Regions from separate parts of the Pantoea sp. LS15 genome, predicted to be linked through region 2. Evidence: predicted binding sites of a transcription regulator. Region 2 holds the regulator's gene; each other region holds the start of a gene.
What was found. The regulator sigma-54, encoded in region 2, starts transcription at its own class of promoters, with help from an activator protein. The targets are predictions, from matches to a motif close to GTTGGCACANNTTTCGCTNT.
Positions count from the first base shown of each region.

Region 1: the regulator sigma-54 is predicted to act here: its motif matches at 2,002-2,021, upstream of glnK (P-II family nitrogen regulator).
Region 3: the regulator sigma-54 is predicted to act here: its motif matches at 1,587-1,606, upstream of glnA (glutamate--ammonia ligase).

Region 1 is NZ_JAAVXA010000003.1:175,381-181,020, forward strand. It holds gene HED65_RS06715 (SmdA family multidrug ABC transporter permease/ATP-binding protein) at 1-77, shown strand, start outside; gene HED65_RS06720 (SmdB family multidrug efflux ABC transporter permease/ATP-binding protein) at 70-1,851, shown strand; gene glnK (P-II family nitrogen regulator) at 2,072-2,410, shown strand; gene amtB (ammonium transporter AmtB) at 2,446-3,735, shown strand; gene tesB (acyl-CoA thioesterase II) at 3,784-4,644, opposite strand; gene HED65_RS06740 (YbaY family lipoprotein) at 4,848-5,375, shown strand; gene HED65_RS06745 (MGMT family protein) at 5,404-5,640, opposite strand, start outside.
Region 2 is NZ_JAAVXA010000007.1:160,861-166,500, forward strand. It holds gene kdsD (arabinose-5-phosphate isomerase KdsD) at 1-465, shown strand, start outside; gene kdsC (3-deoxy-manno-octulosonate-8-phosphatase KdsC) at 480-1,046, shown strand; gene lptC (LPS export ABC transporter periplasmic protein LptC) at 1,043-1,618, shown strand; gene lptA (lipopolysaccharide ABC transporter substrate-binding protein LptA) at 1,587-2,141, shown strand; gene lptB (LPS export ABC transporter ATP-binding protein) at 2,148-2,873, shown strand; gene rpoN (RNA polymerase factor sigma-54) at 2,921-4,354, shown strand; gene hpf (ribosome hibernation promoting factor) at 4,377-4,664, shown strand; gene ptsN (PTS IIA-like nitrogen regulatory protein PtsN) at 4,747-5,238, shown strand; gene rapZ (RNase adapter RapZ) at 5,284-5,640, shown strand, end outside.
Region 3 is NZ_JAAVXA010000020.1:40,001-45,640, forward strand. It holds gene typA (ribosome-dependent GTPase TypA) at 1-1,314, opposite strand, end outside; gene glnA (glutamate--ammonia ligase) at 1,693-3,102, shown strand; gene glnL (nitrogen regulation protein NR(II)) at 3,273-4,322, shown strand; gene glnG (nitrogen regulation protein NR(I)) at 4,334-5,640, shown strand, end outside.

The DNA.
Region 1 (5,640 bases), on a different contig from region 2:
ACATGTATCGTTATCAACAGCTTGAAGCGGCGCTGGATGATGCTCCAGAACAGGACACGGAGGCCGCTAATGCGTAAATTTGGCTCGATGTGGCCGACGTTAAAACGTCTGCTGGCCTACGGTTCACCGTGGCGAAAACCGCTGTCTGTTGCCGTGCTGTTGCTCTGGATTGCGGCGATTGCTGAAGTGAGCGGTCCACTGCTTATTAGCTATTTCATCGACAACATGGTTGCCAAACGTTACCTACCACTGGGGCTGGTGGCGGGCCTGGGTGTGGCTTACGTTGGCTTACAGCTGACAGCGGCGGGGCTTCATTATGCTCAGTCGTTGCTGTTTAACCGTGCAGCCGTGGGGGTCGTGCAGCAGTTGCGTACCGATGTCATGGACGCTGCATTGCGCCAGCCGCTCAGCGAGTTTGATACCCAGCCCGTCGGGCAGGTGATTTCGCGCGTGACCAACGATACGGAGGTGATCCGCGATCTTTACGTCACCGTGGTGGCAACTGTGCTGCGCAGCGCGGCGCTGATTGGCGCGATGCTGGTGGCGATGTTCAGCCTCGACTGGCGAATGGCACTGGTGGCGATCACCATCTTCCCGGCGGTGTTGATTGTGATGGTTATCTATCAACGTTACAGCACACCCATTGTGCGTCGGGTGCGAGCCTATCTGGCCGATATCAATGATGGCTTCAATGAAGTGATCAACGGTATGAGCGTCATTCAGCAGTTCCGTCAGCAGGCACGTTTTGGCGAGCGGATGGGCGAAGCCAGTCGTTCGCACTATATGGCGCGTATGCAGACGCTGCGGCTTGACGGTTTCCTGTTACGCCCGCTATTGAGCCTCTTCTCCGCGCTGGTGCTCTGTGGCCTGCTCATGCTGTTTGGCCTGACCACTCACGGAACCATTGAGGTTGGGGTCCTGTATGCTTTCATCAGCTACCTTGGCCGCCTTAACGAACCGTTGATTGAGCTTACGACACAGCAGTCGATGCTCCAGCAGGCCGTCGTGGCAGGGGAGCGCGTGTTCGAGTTGATGGACAGACCGCGTCAGACCTACGGCAACGATGACCGTGCGCTGCAAAGCGGGGCCATTAGCTTTGATAACGTCTCGTTTGCTTATCGTGAAGACCGGCTGGTATTGCAGGACATCACACTGGATGTCCCGTCCCGGGGCTTTGTTGCGCTGGTGGGGCATACTGGCAGCGGTAAGAGTACGCTCGCAAGCTTGTTGATGGGGTACTATCCGCTAAGCCATGGTGAGATTCGCCTCGACGGACGCCCGCTCGCATCTCTCAACCATAATGTGTTACGTAAAGGCGTTGCAATGGTGCAGCAGGATCCGGTCGTGATGGCGGATACCTTCTACGCCAACGTGACGCTGGGCCGGGACTATACCCATGAACAGGTCTGGGATGTACTGGAGAAAGTGCAACTGGCAGAGCTGGCACGTGGTTTCAGCGACGGGATCAATACGAAGCTGGGTGAGCAGGGGAACAATCTCTCTGTTGGGCAAAAACAGCTTCTGGCGCTGGCGCGGGTACTGATTGAAACGCCGCAAATTTTGATTCTGGATGAAGCGACGGCCAGTATTGATTCCGGTACCGAACAAGCTATCCAGCAGGCGCTTGCCGCCGTGCGTGACCATACAACGCTGGTGGTGATTGCCCACCGCCTTTCCACGATTGTTGACGCGGATACCATTCTGGTGCTGCACCGTGGACAAGCCGTTGAGCGCGGTACACACCGGGAGTTGCTGGAAGCAAAAGGGCGCTACTGGCAAATGTACCAGTTGCAACTGGCAGGCGAAGAGCTGGCTGCCAGCGTGCGTGAGGAAGAGTCACTGAGCGCCTGATGCACCAAAATGAGGCGACGCACTAACAGTCATTCCTGTTGGTGCAAAACTGAAACGCACCATGCACTGGCATGGTGCGTTTTTTTTCACCCGTTTGTTGATCAAGGCCGTGTAACGCTCCTTGCACCGCGATTCACCCTGTTTTTCATTTCTGGCACATCCCTTGCAATATCTTCTGCGTTAGCTGCGGCCATTACCGAATTCTGACTGGAGGGGATCTATGAAGCTGGTTACGGTTGTAATCAAACCATTCAAACTCGAAGACGTGCGTGAAGCGTTGTCTTCAATGGGTATTCAGGGACTGACTGTCACCGAAGTGAAAGGCTTTGGTCGTCAGAAAGGTCATGCCGAGCTTTATCGCGGGGCGGAATACAGCGTTAACTTCCTGCCAAAAGTAAAAATTGATGTCGCGATTGCTGATGACCAGCTTGATGAAGTCATCGATGTGATCAGCAAAGCGGCCTACACCGGCAAAATTGGCGACGGCAAAATTTTCGTTGCCGAACTGCAGCGCGTCATTCGCATCCGTACCGGCGAATCTGACGAAGCGGCACTGTAAGTAACTCCTGGCACACAGTGATAGGGATCGAGAAAATGAAGATAGCAACACTTAAAACGGGTCTGGGGTCGCTGGCACTGCTGCCGGGCCTGGCGCTGGCTGCTGCTCCTGCGGTGGCAGACAAAGCCGATAACGCCTTTATGATGATCAGCACCGCGCTGGTGCTGTTCATGTCAATTCCGGGCATTGCGCTGTTCTACGGTGGCCTGATCCGTGGCAAAAACGTTCTCTCCATGCTGACGCAGGTTGCCGTGACGTTCGCACTGGTCTGCGTGCTGTGGGTGGTTTACGGTTACTCGCTGGCTTTCGGCACGGGCAACGCCTTCTTTGGTAACTTCGACTGGGTGATGCTGAAAAATATTGAGCTGACCGCGCTGATGGGCAGCTTCTATCAATACATCCATGTCGCTTTCCAGGGCTCGTTCGCCTGTATTACCGTCGGGCTGATTGTGGGCGCGCTGGCTGAGCGTATTCGCTTCTCTGCGGTGCTGATCTTCGTGGTGGTCTGGCTGACGCTCTCGTATGTGCCAATTGCACACATGGTCTGGGGTGGTGGTCTGCTGGCAACGCACGGTGCGCTGGACTTCGCGGGTGGTACCGTTGTACACATCAACGCTGCGGTCGCAGGTCTGGTGGGCGCATACCTGATTGGCAAACGCGTTGGCTTCGGTAAAGAAGCGTTCAAACCGCACAACCTGCCGATGGTCTTTACGGGTACTGCGATCCTCTACTTTGGCTGGTTCGGCTTCAACGCCGGTTCGGCAAGTGCTGCGAACGAAATTGCCGCACTGGCTTTCGTGAACACTGTAGTGGCAACGGCGGGTGCAATCCTCTCCTGGGTATTTGGTGAGTGGGCGGTGCGCGGTAAACCTTCCCTGCTGGGTGCCTGTTCGGGAGCCATTGCCGGTCTGGTTGGTATCACGCCAGCGTGTGGTTATGTTGGTGTAGGCGGTGCGCTGCTGGTTGGCCTGGTGTCCGGTCTGGCGGGTCTGTGGGGCGTGACTGCACTGAAACGTGTTCTGCGCGTTGATGACCCTTGTGATGTGTTTGGTGTACACGGCGTGTGCGGCATCATCGGTTGTATCATGACAGGTATCTTCGCCGCGAAATCTCTCGGTGGCGTGGGTTACGCAGAAGGCGTCACCATGGCTCATCAGTTGCTGGTACAGCTGGAAAGTATTGCTATCACCGTTGTGTGGTCTGCAGTTGTGGCCTTCATTGGCTACAAACTGGCAGACATGACAGTCGGTCTGCGCGTACCGGAAGAGCAGGAGCGCGAAGGTCTGGACGTCAACAGCCACGGCGAGAATGCGTATAACGCATAATAAACAGCAAAACGGCAACTTCGGTTGCCGTTTTTAATGGTTGTTCCCTCAGCCTCTATTACGCATCACCCCTTCCTGTACCGTCGAGGCTACTAACACGCCATCCTGGGTATAAAACTCCCCACGTACAAACCCGCGTGCGCTTGACGCCGACGTACTCTCCACACTGTAGAGCAACCACTCATTCATGTTGAAAGGACGGTGGAACCACATGGAGTGATCAATCGTCGCAACCTGCATCCCTTTTTCCAGGAACCCGACACCGTGCGGCTGCAGCGCCACCGGCAGGAAGTTGAAGTCTGACGCATAACCCAGCAAATACTGATGAACGCGGAAGTCTTCTGGCACATTACCGTTAGCCCGGATCCATACCTGGCGCGTCGGCTCGGCGGTGTGACCTTTCATCGGGTTATGGAACTCGACGGGACGGATCTCAAGCGGCTTGTCACAGAGGAACTTCTCTTTGACCTGCGGTGGAAGCAGGTGCGCCAGCGCGCGGGCGATGTCGGTTTCAGATTTCAGCTCGTCGGGTACCGGTGCCGGAGGCATCGCCTTCTGGTGCTCATAACCGGTTTCAGGTGCCTGGAAAGAGGCGGTCATATAAAAGATTGGCTTACCGTTCTGAATGGCCGCTACGCGTCGCGCACTGAAACTGTTGCCATCTCGTAATACTTCGACGTCATAAACAATCGGTTTTGCGCTATCACCGGGGCGTAAGAAGTAGCTGTGGAATGAATGCACCAGACGGTCTGCCGGGACAGTCTCTTTTGCTGCGTACAGCGCTTGTCCAACGACTTGCCCACCGAAGACCTGGCGTAAGCCCAAATCTTCGCTCTGTCCGCGAAAGAGTCCTTCCTCAATTTTTTCCAGATTCAGTAATGTCAGCAGATTGTTCAGTGCCTGACTCATAGTTGTCCTCAATAAACGCCGTAGCGAAAGATAGGCAGAGTATAACGCAGAAATGAAAGTGGTCCGATGGGTAGAATAATCTGAATATCGGGACGATCTCAGGCATTAATCAGTGATTTGTGCCACACTTGAATACGTTATGTGATTGAAACGACATCGGATGGGATCGATCCCGCTGGTGCATTGATGATAAGGAGACTTCAATGAAACTCGTGCCCATGCTAAGTGGTGTAGCTATTGCGGTGGCGTTGTCCGCCTGTGCCGGTAAGAGCGCCCAGGTGCCAGTGCCAGCAGCAGATCCATACGGGATTAATACCCTTTCTCAGCAATCCATTCAGCAGCCTAACGTTTCCGGTACCATCTGGATTAAACAGAAAGTGGCGTTACCACCGGATGCGATATTAACGGTCACACTGTCTGATGCTTCTCTGGCAGACGCGCCGTCGAAAGTACTGGCGCAGCGTGCCGTACGTACTGAAGGTAAGCAGGCACCGTTTAGCTTCGTGTTGCCGTACAACCCATCAGACGTGCAGCCGAATGCCCGTATCCTCATGAGTGCAGCGGTAACGATCAACGGTAAGCTGGTCTTTATCACCGATACGGTCCAGGAAGCGATCAACAACGGTGGGACCAAAGTCGACCTGAACCTGGTGCCGGTGCAGCAGACCGAAGTGCCTGTGGCTCCGCAGACGAACCAACCGTCTGTACCAACCCCACCGACTCAGCTGTAATTTATACCCCTCTCCTTTGGGGGAGGGGTCAGTATACCCAGCGATACTTCTGTAAATCGATCTGACCTGATCCAGACACCTGCACACCTTCTGAGAGTAACGCCTGACGTTGACGCTGGAGATCCGGACCCGTCAGCGAGATGACACCATGACGGTTGACCACCCGGTGCCAGGGCAGGGTACTCCCTTCCGGTAGTCTTTTCAGAACACCGCCCACCTGCCGCGCTGCGCGCGGGGAACCCGCCAGACGCGCGACTTCACCATA
Region 2 (5,640 bases):
GCCGTGGCCCTGCTGGAAGCCCGCGGTTTCACGCCTGAAGATTTCGCACTTTCTCATCCTGGCGGTGCGCTTGGGCGCAAGCTGCTCCTGCGGGTTAACGATATTATGCACACCGGGGATGAAATTCCCCACGTCAGTAAAGCGGCCTCCCTGCGCGATGCGCTGCTGGAAATCACCCGCAAGAACCTGGGTATGACGGTCGTGTGCGACGACCTGATGAAAATTCAGGGGATCTTCACCGATGGGGACCTGCGTCGCGTGTTTGATATGGGTGTCGATGTCCGCACGCTTGGCATTGCCGATGTGATGACACCTGGCGGCATCCGTGTTCGCCCGGGTACGCTGGCAGTGGATGTGCTGAACCTGATGCAGTCCCGTCATATCACCTCCGTTATGGTTGCCGATGGCGACCAGTTGCTGGGTGTGGTACATATGCATGATCTGCTGCGCGCAGGCGTAGTGTAATGAAGGATAAGACAATGAGTAATGCGGGTGCATCCCTTGCAACCTGTTATGGTCCGGTCAGTACCCATATGATGGCGAAGGCAGAAAATATTCGTCTGCTCATCCTGGATGTAGATGGTGTCCTCTCCGATGGCCTGATTTACATGGGCAATAATGGTGAAGAGCTGAAAGCGTTTAACGTTCGCGACGGTTACGGTATCCGCTGTGCCCTTACCTCGGGGATCGAGGTTGCCATCATCACCGGGCGAAAAGCTAAACTGGTAGAAGATCGCTGTGAAACGTTGGGCATTACCCATCTGTATCAGGGGCAATCCGATAAGATGGCGGCTTTCAACGATTTACTGGGTAAACTGGCTATCGCACCAGAAAACGTGGCTTATGTCGGGGATGACCTGATTGACTGGCCAGTAATGGCTGAGGTCGGCCTGAGTATCGCTGTTGCCGATGCGCATCCGCTGTTGCTCCCACGCGCTGACTACGTTACCCACATCAATGGCGGTCGTGGTGCCGTACGTGAAGTCTGCGATCTGCTTCTGCTGGCGCAAGGCAAGCTTGATGAGGCCAAAGGGCAATCAATATGAGTAAAACCAGACGTTGGGTTATCATTCTGCTTTCGCTTGTCGCACTGGTATTGATTGGCGTCAACCTTGCCGATCGCGATGATACGCAAACGGAAGTGATCAATAATAACGATCCAACCTATAAAAGCGATCACAGCGATACCGTGGTCTATAGCCCGGAAGGGGCGTTGAACTATCGCCTGATTGCCCAGCATGTTGAATATTTTTCAGATGACGGTATTTCGTGGTTTACCCAGCCTGTCATGACGACGTTTGATAAGGACAAAGTCCCGACGTGGTCAATCAAGTCAGACCGGGCAAAACTGACAAATGACCGTATGCTTTATCTATATGGCCACGTTGAAGTCAACGCTCTGACGCCTGACTCGCAACTGCGAAAAATTACGACGGATAATGCCCAGATCAACCTGGTGACCCAGGATGTGACGTCGCAGGATCTGGTCACACTGTATGGCACAACATTTAATTCCAGCGGTTTAAGAATGCGCGGGAACTTACGCAGCAAAAACGCCGAGCTGATTGAAAAGGTTAGAACCTCCTATGAAATTCAAAACAAACAAACTCAGCCTTAAAGTAATTATCGCCAGTGCGATGCTGGCGACCAGTCTCCCCGCGCTTGCTGTAACGGGCGATACCGACCAGCCGATCCATATCGAGTCAGACACGCAGTCTCTTGATATGCAGGGTAACGTCGTCACCTTTACGGGTAATGTCGTCATGACCCAGGGCACCATCAAAATTAATGCCGACAAAGTAGTCGTTACCCGTCCGGGTGGTGAACAGGGCAAAGAGATCATTGATGGCTACGGCAACCCGGCAACCTTCTACCAGATGCAGGACAACGGCAAGCCGGTGAAAGGTCGTGCCAGCCACATGCACTATGAACTGGCGAAGGATCTGGTCATCCTGACCGGTAACGCCTATCTGGAGCAGCTCGATAGTAATATCACCGGTGACAAGATCACCTATCTGGTGAAAGAGCAAAAAATGCAGGCCTCCAGCGAGAAAGGCAAACGCGTAACCACCGTACTGGTTCCGTCGCAGCTGCAGGACAAAGGTAAAGGCCAGGCCCCGGCACAGAAGAAGAGTAACTAATTCGTTATGGCAACATTAACTGCAAAAAATCTCGCGAAGGCCTATAAGGGCCGCCGTGTCGTAGAAGATGTCAGTCTGACCGTCAACTCCGGCGAAATTGTGGGCCTGCTTGGCCCTAACGGTGCGGGTAAAACCACCACTTTCTACATGGTCGTTGGCATTGTGCCGCGCGATGCCGGCAACATTGTTATTGACGATGAAGATATCAGTCTTCTGCCGTTGCACGCGCGCGCGCGCCGCGGAATCGGCTATCTGCCGCAGGAAGCCTCTATTTTCCGCCGTCTTAGCGTTTACGATAACCTGATGGCGGTCCTGCAAATTCGTGACGACCTGACCAGCGAACAGCGTCAGGATCGTGCCAACGAACTGATGGAAGAGTTCCACATTGAACACCTGCGCGACAGCCTCGGTCAGGCGTTGTCAGGGGGGGAACGCCGTCGCGTTGAGATTGCACGCGCGCTGGCCGCAAATCCGAAGTTTATCCTTCTGGATGAACCCTTTGCGGGTGTTGACCCAATCTCCGTTATCGACATTAAACGTATCATTGAACACCTGCGTGACAGCGGGCTTGGCGTGCTGATCACCGACCACAACGTGCGTGAAACGCTGGCCGTGTGTGAACGCGCCTATATTGTGAGCCAGGGCAATCTGATCGCCCACGGTACGCCGCAGCAGATCCTCGAAGATGATCATGTTAAGCGCGTCTATCTTGGGGAAGACTTCAGACTCTGATAGGGTAGAGGTAACGTAACGCCGAACCGGAGAAAAATGCTCTGAACATGAAGCAAGGTTTGCAATTAAGGCTCAGCCAACAACTGGCGATGACGCCGCAGCTACAGCAGGCAATTCGCCTGTTGCAACTGTCCACGTTAGAACTCCAGCAGGAGCTCCAGCAAGCGCTGGACAGCAATCCACTGCTGGAACAAACCGATCTTCATGACGAGGTAGATACCCAGCAATCGCAGGATACAGAAGCGCTCGATACCGCTGATGCACTCGAACAAAAAGAGATGCCGGACGAGCTTCCGCTGGATGCCAGCTGGGATGAAATCTACACCGCCGGAACCCCTTCCGGTACGCGTGCAGACTACCAGGACGATGAGCTACCGGTCTATCAGGGAGAAACCACCCAGTCGCTACAGGATTATCTGATGTGGCAGGTGGAACTGACTCCGTTCTCCGATACCGACCGCGCGATTGCCACGTCAATTGTCGATGCCGTTGACGACACGGGCTATTTGACCGTCACGCTGGACGATATTCTGGAAAGCATGGGCGACGAAGAGATTGAACTTGAAGAGATTGAAGCGGTTCTGAAGCGTATCCAGCGTTTCGATCCGGTCGGTGTGGCGGCAAAAGATCTGCGCGACTGCCTGCTGATCCAGCTTTCTCAGTTCAGCAAAGAGACGCCATGGCTCGATGAGGCGCGTGTCATTATCAGCGATCATCTGGATCTGTTGGCTAACCACGATTTCCGCACCCTGATGCGCGTCACACGCCTGAAAGAAGAGGTGCTGAAAGAAGCGGTTAATCTGATCCAGTCGCTCGATCCACGCCCCGGACAGTCGATCCAGACCAGCGAACCTGAGTATGTGATCCCGGATGTACTGGTCAGAAAACACAATGGCCGCTGGGTCGTTGAACTGAACTCTGACAGCATCCCTCGCCTGCAAATCAACCAGCAGTATGCCTCCATGTGCACCAGCGCACGAAACGACTCTGACAACCAATATATTCGTAGCAATCTGCAGGAAGCGCGATGGTTGATCAAAAGTCTGGAGAGCCGAAATGATACGCTGCTCCGCGTCAGCCGCTGTATTGTCGAACAGCAGCAGGCTTTCTTTGAGCAGGGTGAAGAGTATATGAAACCGATGGTACTGGCGGATATCGCCCAGGCCGTCGAGATGCATGAATCAACCATTTCCCGCGTCACCACGCAGAAGTATCTGCACAGTCCACGCGGTATTTTTGAGCTTAAGTATTTCTTCTCCAGCCATGTTAATACCGAGGGCGGCGGTGAAGCGTCGTCAACGGCAATTCGCGCACTGGTGAAGAAGTTGATCGCCGCGGAGAACCCCGCGAAGCCACTGAGTGACAGTAAGTTAACCACCATGCTGTCCGACCAGGGTATTATGGTGGCACGTCGTACTGTTGCGAAGTATCGAGAGTCTTTATCCATTCCGCCGTCCAACCAGCGTAAACAGCTGGTCTGACACAACCGATAAGGAAGACACTATGCAGCTCAACATCACTGGACAAAACGTCGAAATTACTGAGGCTTTACGCGACTTCGTGAATGCGAAATTTGCGAAACTCGAGCAGTATTTCGAAAGGATCAATCAGGTCTATATTGTGTTGAAAGTGGAGAAAGTGACTCATATCTCGGATGCAACCCTGCACGTCAACGGGGGTGAACTCCATGCCAGTGCGGAAGGGCAAGACATGTATGCGGCTATCGACGGCTTGATTGATAAGCTTGCGCGACAGCTTAATAAACATAAAGATAAACTGAAACAACACTAATTGTCCGGGCAGTTAACGGGTGCAGGACGGCCTGTTGTGAAACACAACGGGCCATTTGTACAGTTAGCGCTTAGGTGAAATTATGATGAACAACGATTCCGCTCTTCAATTGAGCAATGTCCTTAACCAGGAATGTACCCGCAGTGCAGTTCACTGCCAGAGCAAAAAACGTGCGCTGGAGATCATCAGTGAACTGGCCGCAAAACAGCTGGGCCTGCCGCCGCAGGTGGTGTTCGAAGCTATCCTGACCCGTGAAAAGATGGGCAGTACCGGCATCGGCAACGGCATCGCGATCCCGCATGGCAAACTGGAAGAAGACACCTTGCGTGCCGTCGGTGTGTTTGTGCAGCTGGAAACCCCTATCGCCTTCGATGCCATTGATAACCAGCCCGTCGATCTCCTCTTCGCGCTGCTGGTGCCTGCCGACCAGACGAAAACCCACCTGCATACGCTTTCTCTGGTCGCAAAACGCCTGGCCGATAAAACCATTTGCCGTCGGCTGCGCTCAGCCCAAAGTGATGAAGAGCTCTATCAAATTATCACTGAAGCAGAAGGCAATCAGGATGATGTATAACCAGGAGATGGCCTTCACATCTGTTGTCCTGAGGAGAAACGGAACATGGTGCTGATGATTGTCAGTGGTCGTTCAGGGTCGGGGAAATCCGTTGCTCTGCGTGCGCTGGAGGACATGGGTTTTTACTGCGTAGATAACCTGCCGGTCGTGTTGTTACCCGATCTGGCTCGCACGCTTGCGGAAAGACAAACCTCTGCCGCCGTCAGTATCGACGTTCGTAATATGCCTGAATCGCCAGAAATCTTTGAACAGGCAATGAGTAACCTGCCTGAGGCTTTCTCGCCTCAGTTGCTGTTCCTGGATGCAGACCGTAATACCCTGATCCGCCGCTACAGCGATACCCGCCGTTTGCACCCGCTTTCCAGTAAGAACCTCTCTCTGGAGAGCGCAATCGACGAAGAG
Region 3 (5,640 bases), on a different contig from region 2:
ACGTACGCGGCCTTTGCCATCTGGATTCATGTTTTTCAGGTCGCCTTTACGCTCACCCAGAGCCTGCATCACAGAACCCTGGTGCTGCTCTTCAACGTCCAGAGTAACGTTTTCGAACGGCTCTTGTTTACGGCCGTCGATTTCGCGGAAGATAACTTTCGGACGGGAAACCGCCATTTCGAAACCTTCACGACGCATGTTTTCGATCAGAACAGACAGGTGCAGCTCACCACGACCAGAAACGCGGAATGCATCAGCGTCTTCGGTTTCTTCAACGCGCAGCGCAACGTTGTGCACCAGCTCTTTGTTCAGGCGGTCAAGGATCTGACGAGAGGTAACAAATTTACCTTCTTTACCACAGAACGGAGAGGTGTTGACGTTGAAGAACATGGATACGGTTGGTTCATCAACGGACAGGGCTGGCAGCGCTTCGACATTCTGCGGGTCGCAGATGGTGTCGGAGATGTTCAGTTCACCCAGACCGGTGATGGCGATGATGTCGCCCGCTTCCGCGATGTCACTCTCAATACGCTCAAGGCCCAGGTGAGTCAGTACTTTACCGACTTTACCGTTACGGGTTTTGCCTTCGCTATCAATGATAGTGACCTGCTGGTTAGGCTTCACTTTACCGCGTTTGATACGACCAATGCCGATTACACCAACATAGTTGTTGTAGTCGAGCTGAGAGATCTGCATCTGCAGTGTGCCGTCGAGATCAACGTTTGGCGCAGGAACACGGTCAACAATCGCCTGGTACAGCGGGGTCATGTCTTCAGCCATGTCTTCGTGATCCAGACCCGCAATACCGTTCAGCGCAGAAGCGTAAACGATAGGGAAGTCCAGCTGCTCGTCAGTCGCGTCGAGGTTAACGAACAGGTCAAATACCTGGTCAACAACCCAGTCAGGACGCGCGCCAGGACGGTCAACTTTGTTGATAACAACGATTGGCTTCAGACCATGGGCAAATGCTTTTTTGGTCACGAAGCGCGTCTGTGGCATTGGGCCATCCATTGCGTCAACGACCAGCAGAACGGAGTCTACCATGGACATTACACGTTCAACTTCACCACCGAAGTCGGCGTGCCCTGGGGTATCAACGATGTTGATACGGTAGTCATTCCATTTAATCGCGGTGTTTTTCGCGAGGATGGTAATCCCACGCTCTTTCTCCAAATCGTTGGAGTCCATCACGCGTTCTTGGGTTTCGGCACGCGCATCAAACGTACCGGATTGCTGCAGCAGCTTATCAACCAGGGTAGTTTTACCATGGTCAACGTGCGCGATGATGGCGATGTTACGCAAATTTTCGATCACAACTTTGCCTCAGGCATTTAGAAATAGCGCGTTATTGTACACGGATTAATCGCACTACAAAACAGGATCACAAACATCCCCCGCAAACAAGTATTGCAGAGATGCTTTGTGATCGCTTTCACGGAGCGGTAAAAGGGCACTTTAACGTAAATTGCACCAATATGGTGCCCAATGTTCACATTGAAGCACTATACTGGTGCAACAAATCCATTGTGGTGCAGCCCTTTTGCACTATGGTGCGCATGATAACGCCTTTTTGGGGTGTTTTAAAAGTTGGCACAGATTTCGCTTTATAAAAAATACATGGCAACAGCCAGTACAAACAGAAATTGAAGACCTCGTTACCACGACGACAATGACCAATCTGGAGAGTTAAGTATGTCCGCTGAACACGTTTTGACGATGCTGAACGAACATGAAGTGAAGTTTGTTGATCTGCGCTTCACCGATACCAAAGGTAAAGAACAGCACGTCACAATTCCTGCTCATCAGGTAAACGCCGAATTCTTCGAAGAAGGCAAAATGTTTGACGGCTCCTCCATTGGTGGCTGGAAAGGCATTAACGAATCCGACATGGTTCTGATGCCAGATGCGACCACTGCGGTCATTGATCCGTTCTTCGAAGAACCAACCCTGATCATCCGTTGCGACATCCTCGAGCCAGGCACGCTGCAGGGCTACGACCGCGACCCACGTTCTATCGCGAAACGCGCTGAAGAATACCTGCGTTCTACCGGCATCGCAGACACCGTTCTGTTCGGGCCAGAGCCAGAATTCTTCCTGTTCGACGACATCCGTTTCGGTGCGTCTATTTCTGGTTCCCACGTTGCTATCGACGATATCGAAGGCGCATGGAACTCTTCCACCAAATACGAAGGTGGTAACAAAGGTCACCGTCCAGGCGTTAAAGGCGGTTACTTCCCGGTTCCTCCAGTCGACTCAGCACAGGACATTCGTTCCACCATGTGTCTGGTGATGGAAGAGATGGGCCTGGTAGTTGAAGCTCACCACCACGAAGTGGCGACTGCGGGTCAGAACGAAGTGGCTACCCGCTTCAACACCATGACCAAAAAAGCAGACGAAATTCAGATCTACAAATACGTTGTGCACAACGTTGCGCACCGTTTCGGTAAAACCGCTACCTTCATGCCAAAACCTATGTTTGGCGACAACGGTTCCGGTATGCACTGCCACATGTCTCTGTCCAAGAACGGTACCAACCTGTTCTCTGGTGACAAATATGCTGGTCTGTCTGAGCAGGCGCTGTATTACATCGGCGGCGTAATCAAACACGCTAAAGCGATCAACGCCCTGGCTAACCCAACCACTAACTCCTACAAGCGTCTGGTCCCGGGCTACGAAGCGCCAGTAATGCTGGCCTACTCTGCGCGTAACCGTTCTGCTTCTATCCGTATCCCGGTTGTTGCTTCTCCTAAAGCGCGTCGTATCGAAGTGCGCTTCCCGGACCCAGCGGCTAACCCATACCTGTGCTTCGCAGCACTGCTGATGGCTGGTCTGGATGGTATCAAGAACAAGATCCACCCAGGCGAAGCAATGGATAAAAACCTGTACGACCTGCCGCCAGAAGAAGCGAAAGAGATCCCACAGGTTGCTGGCTCTCTGGAAGAAGCCCTGCAGGCACTGGACGCAGACCGCGAGTTCCTGACTGCAGGTGGCGTATTCACTGACGACGCTATCGATGCTTACATCGCCCTGCGTATGGAAGAGAACGACCGTGTGCGTATGACGCCACACCCGGTTGAGTTCGAGCTGTACTACAGCGTTTAATTAAGTTGTTTTACCCGGCGTGATAAACGCCGGGGGTAGTTGCCGTGGAAACTTTTAGCCCATCTCCGGATGGGCTTTTTTCTCCACCAACAACCTGATCTCGCGCGCTTTTTACGACGAAAAAGCTATACTGCACTAAATTAGTGCAAACAACTCCAGGAGACTGCTGAATGGCAACTGGCACGCTGCCCGATGCTGGGCAGATCCTCAATTCTTTGATTAACAGTATCTTGCTTGTCGACGACGAGCTGGCCGTACATTATGCCAACCCGGCGGCGCAGCAGCTGCTCGCCCAAAGCGCACGTAAACTGTTTGGCACCCCGCTTCCGGAATTACTGAGTTATTTTTCGCTGAATATTGGCCTGATGCAGGAAAGTTTGCAGGCCGGTCAGGGATTTACGGATAACGAAGTCACGCTGGTTATCGACGGGCGCTCGCATATTCTGTCACTGACGGCCCAACGTCTTCCTGAAGGATTGATCCTGCTGGAAATGGCTCCGATGGATAATCAGCGCCGACTGAGCCAGGAGCAGCTTCAGCATGCCCAGCAAATTGCCGCCCGAGACCTGGTGCGAGGTCTGGCGCATGAAATCAAAAACCCGCTGGGGGGATTACGCGGCGCAGCACAACTCCTGACCAAGGCGCTGCCCGACCCCGCGCTGGCGGAGTACACCAACGTCATCATCGAACAGGCAGACCGCCTGCGCAATCTGGTTGACCGTCTTCTCGGACCCCAGCAACCGGGTATGCACGTATCAGAAAGCATTCATAAAGTGGCTGAACGGGTGGTGAAACTGGTTTCGATGGAGTTACCAGAAAACGTCACGCTGGTGCGTGATTACGACCCAAGCCTGCCGGAACTGGCGCATGACCCGGATCAGATTGAGCAGGTGTTGTTGAATATCGTACGCAATGCCCTGCAGGCTCTGGGGCCGGAAGGGGGCGAGATTATTTTACGTACCCGCACCGCCTTCCAGCTCACGTTACACGGCGTACGCTATCGTCTGGCAGCCCGAATCGACGTTGAGGATAACGGACCAGGTATTCCATCGCATCTACAGGACACCCTGTTCTACCCGATGGTAAGTGGTCGCGAAGGCGGAACCGGCCTGGGCTTATCCATTGCACGCAGTTTGATCGATCAACACTCTGGAAAAATTGAATTTAACAGTTGGCCGGGACACACCGAGTTTTCGGTTTTCCTGCCGATTAAAAAATAAAGGTGACGTTTATGCAACGAGGGATAGTCTGGGTAGTCGATGACGATAGCTCCATCCGTTGGGTGCTTGAACGCGCGCTCACAGGGGCAGGATTAAGCTGCACGACGTTTGAGAGCGGCAGCGAAGTACTCGACGCACTCACCACCAAAACGCCGGACGTTCTGCTTTCGGATATTCGCATGCCGGGAATGGACGGGCTGGCGCTTTTAAAGCAGATCAAACAACGCCACCCTATGCTTCCGGTCATCATAATGACGGCACATTCCGATCTTGATGCCGCAGTGAGCGCCTACCAGCAAGGGGCGTTCGATTACCTGCCAAAACCGTTTGATATCGACGAAGCGGTCGCGCTGGTTGAGCGTGCGATTAGCCACTATCAGGAACAGCAACAGCCTCGCCACACACCCGATTTTGGGCCAACAACTGATATCATCGGCGAAGCGCCGGCGATGCAGGATGTGTTTCGTATTATTGGCCGTTTGTCCCGCTCGTCCATCAGCGTATTGATTAACGGCGAATCGGGAACCGGTAAAGAGCTCGTGGCACATGCATTACATCGCCACAGCCCGCGGGCAAAAGCCCCGTTTATCGCCCTGAATATGGCAGCGATCCCGAAGGATTTGATTGAATCCGAACTGTTCGGCCATGAAAAAGGGGCATTTACCGGCGCAAATACCATTCGCCAGGGGCGCTTCGAACAGGCGGACGGCGGTACGCTATTCCTGGATGAAATTGGCGATATGCCGCTGGATGTCCAGACCCGCCTGTTGCGCGTGCTGGCCGACGGGCAGTTTTATCGCGTGGGCGGCTATGCGCCGGTAAAAGTGGACGTGCGTATTATCGCCGCAACACACCAGAATCTGGAGCAACGCGTGCAGGAAGGAAAATTCCGTGAGGATTTATTCCACCGTCTGAACGTCATTCGCGTTCATCTGCCGCCGCTGCGTGAACGTCGGGAAGATATTCCCCGCCTGGCACGTCATTTCCTGCAGGTGGCGGCTCGTGAGCTGGGCGTAGAAGCCAAGCAGCTTCACCCGGAAACCGATGCCGCTCTGACGCGTCTGGCATGGCCGGGCAACGTGCGCCAGTTGGAAAACACCTGCCGCTGGCTGACCGTGATGGCCGCCGGGCAGGAAGTGTTGATTCAGGATTTACCGGCAGAGTTGTTTGAGGCATCCGCGCCAGAGAGCAGTACCGGACATGCACTGCCTGACAGCTGGGCAACGCTACTGGCGCAGTGGGCCGACCGCGCCCTGCGTTCCGGTCATCAAAACCTGCTTTCTGAAGCTCAGCCAGAGATGGAGCGTACGCTGTTAAC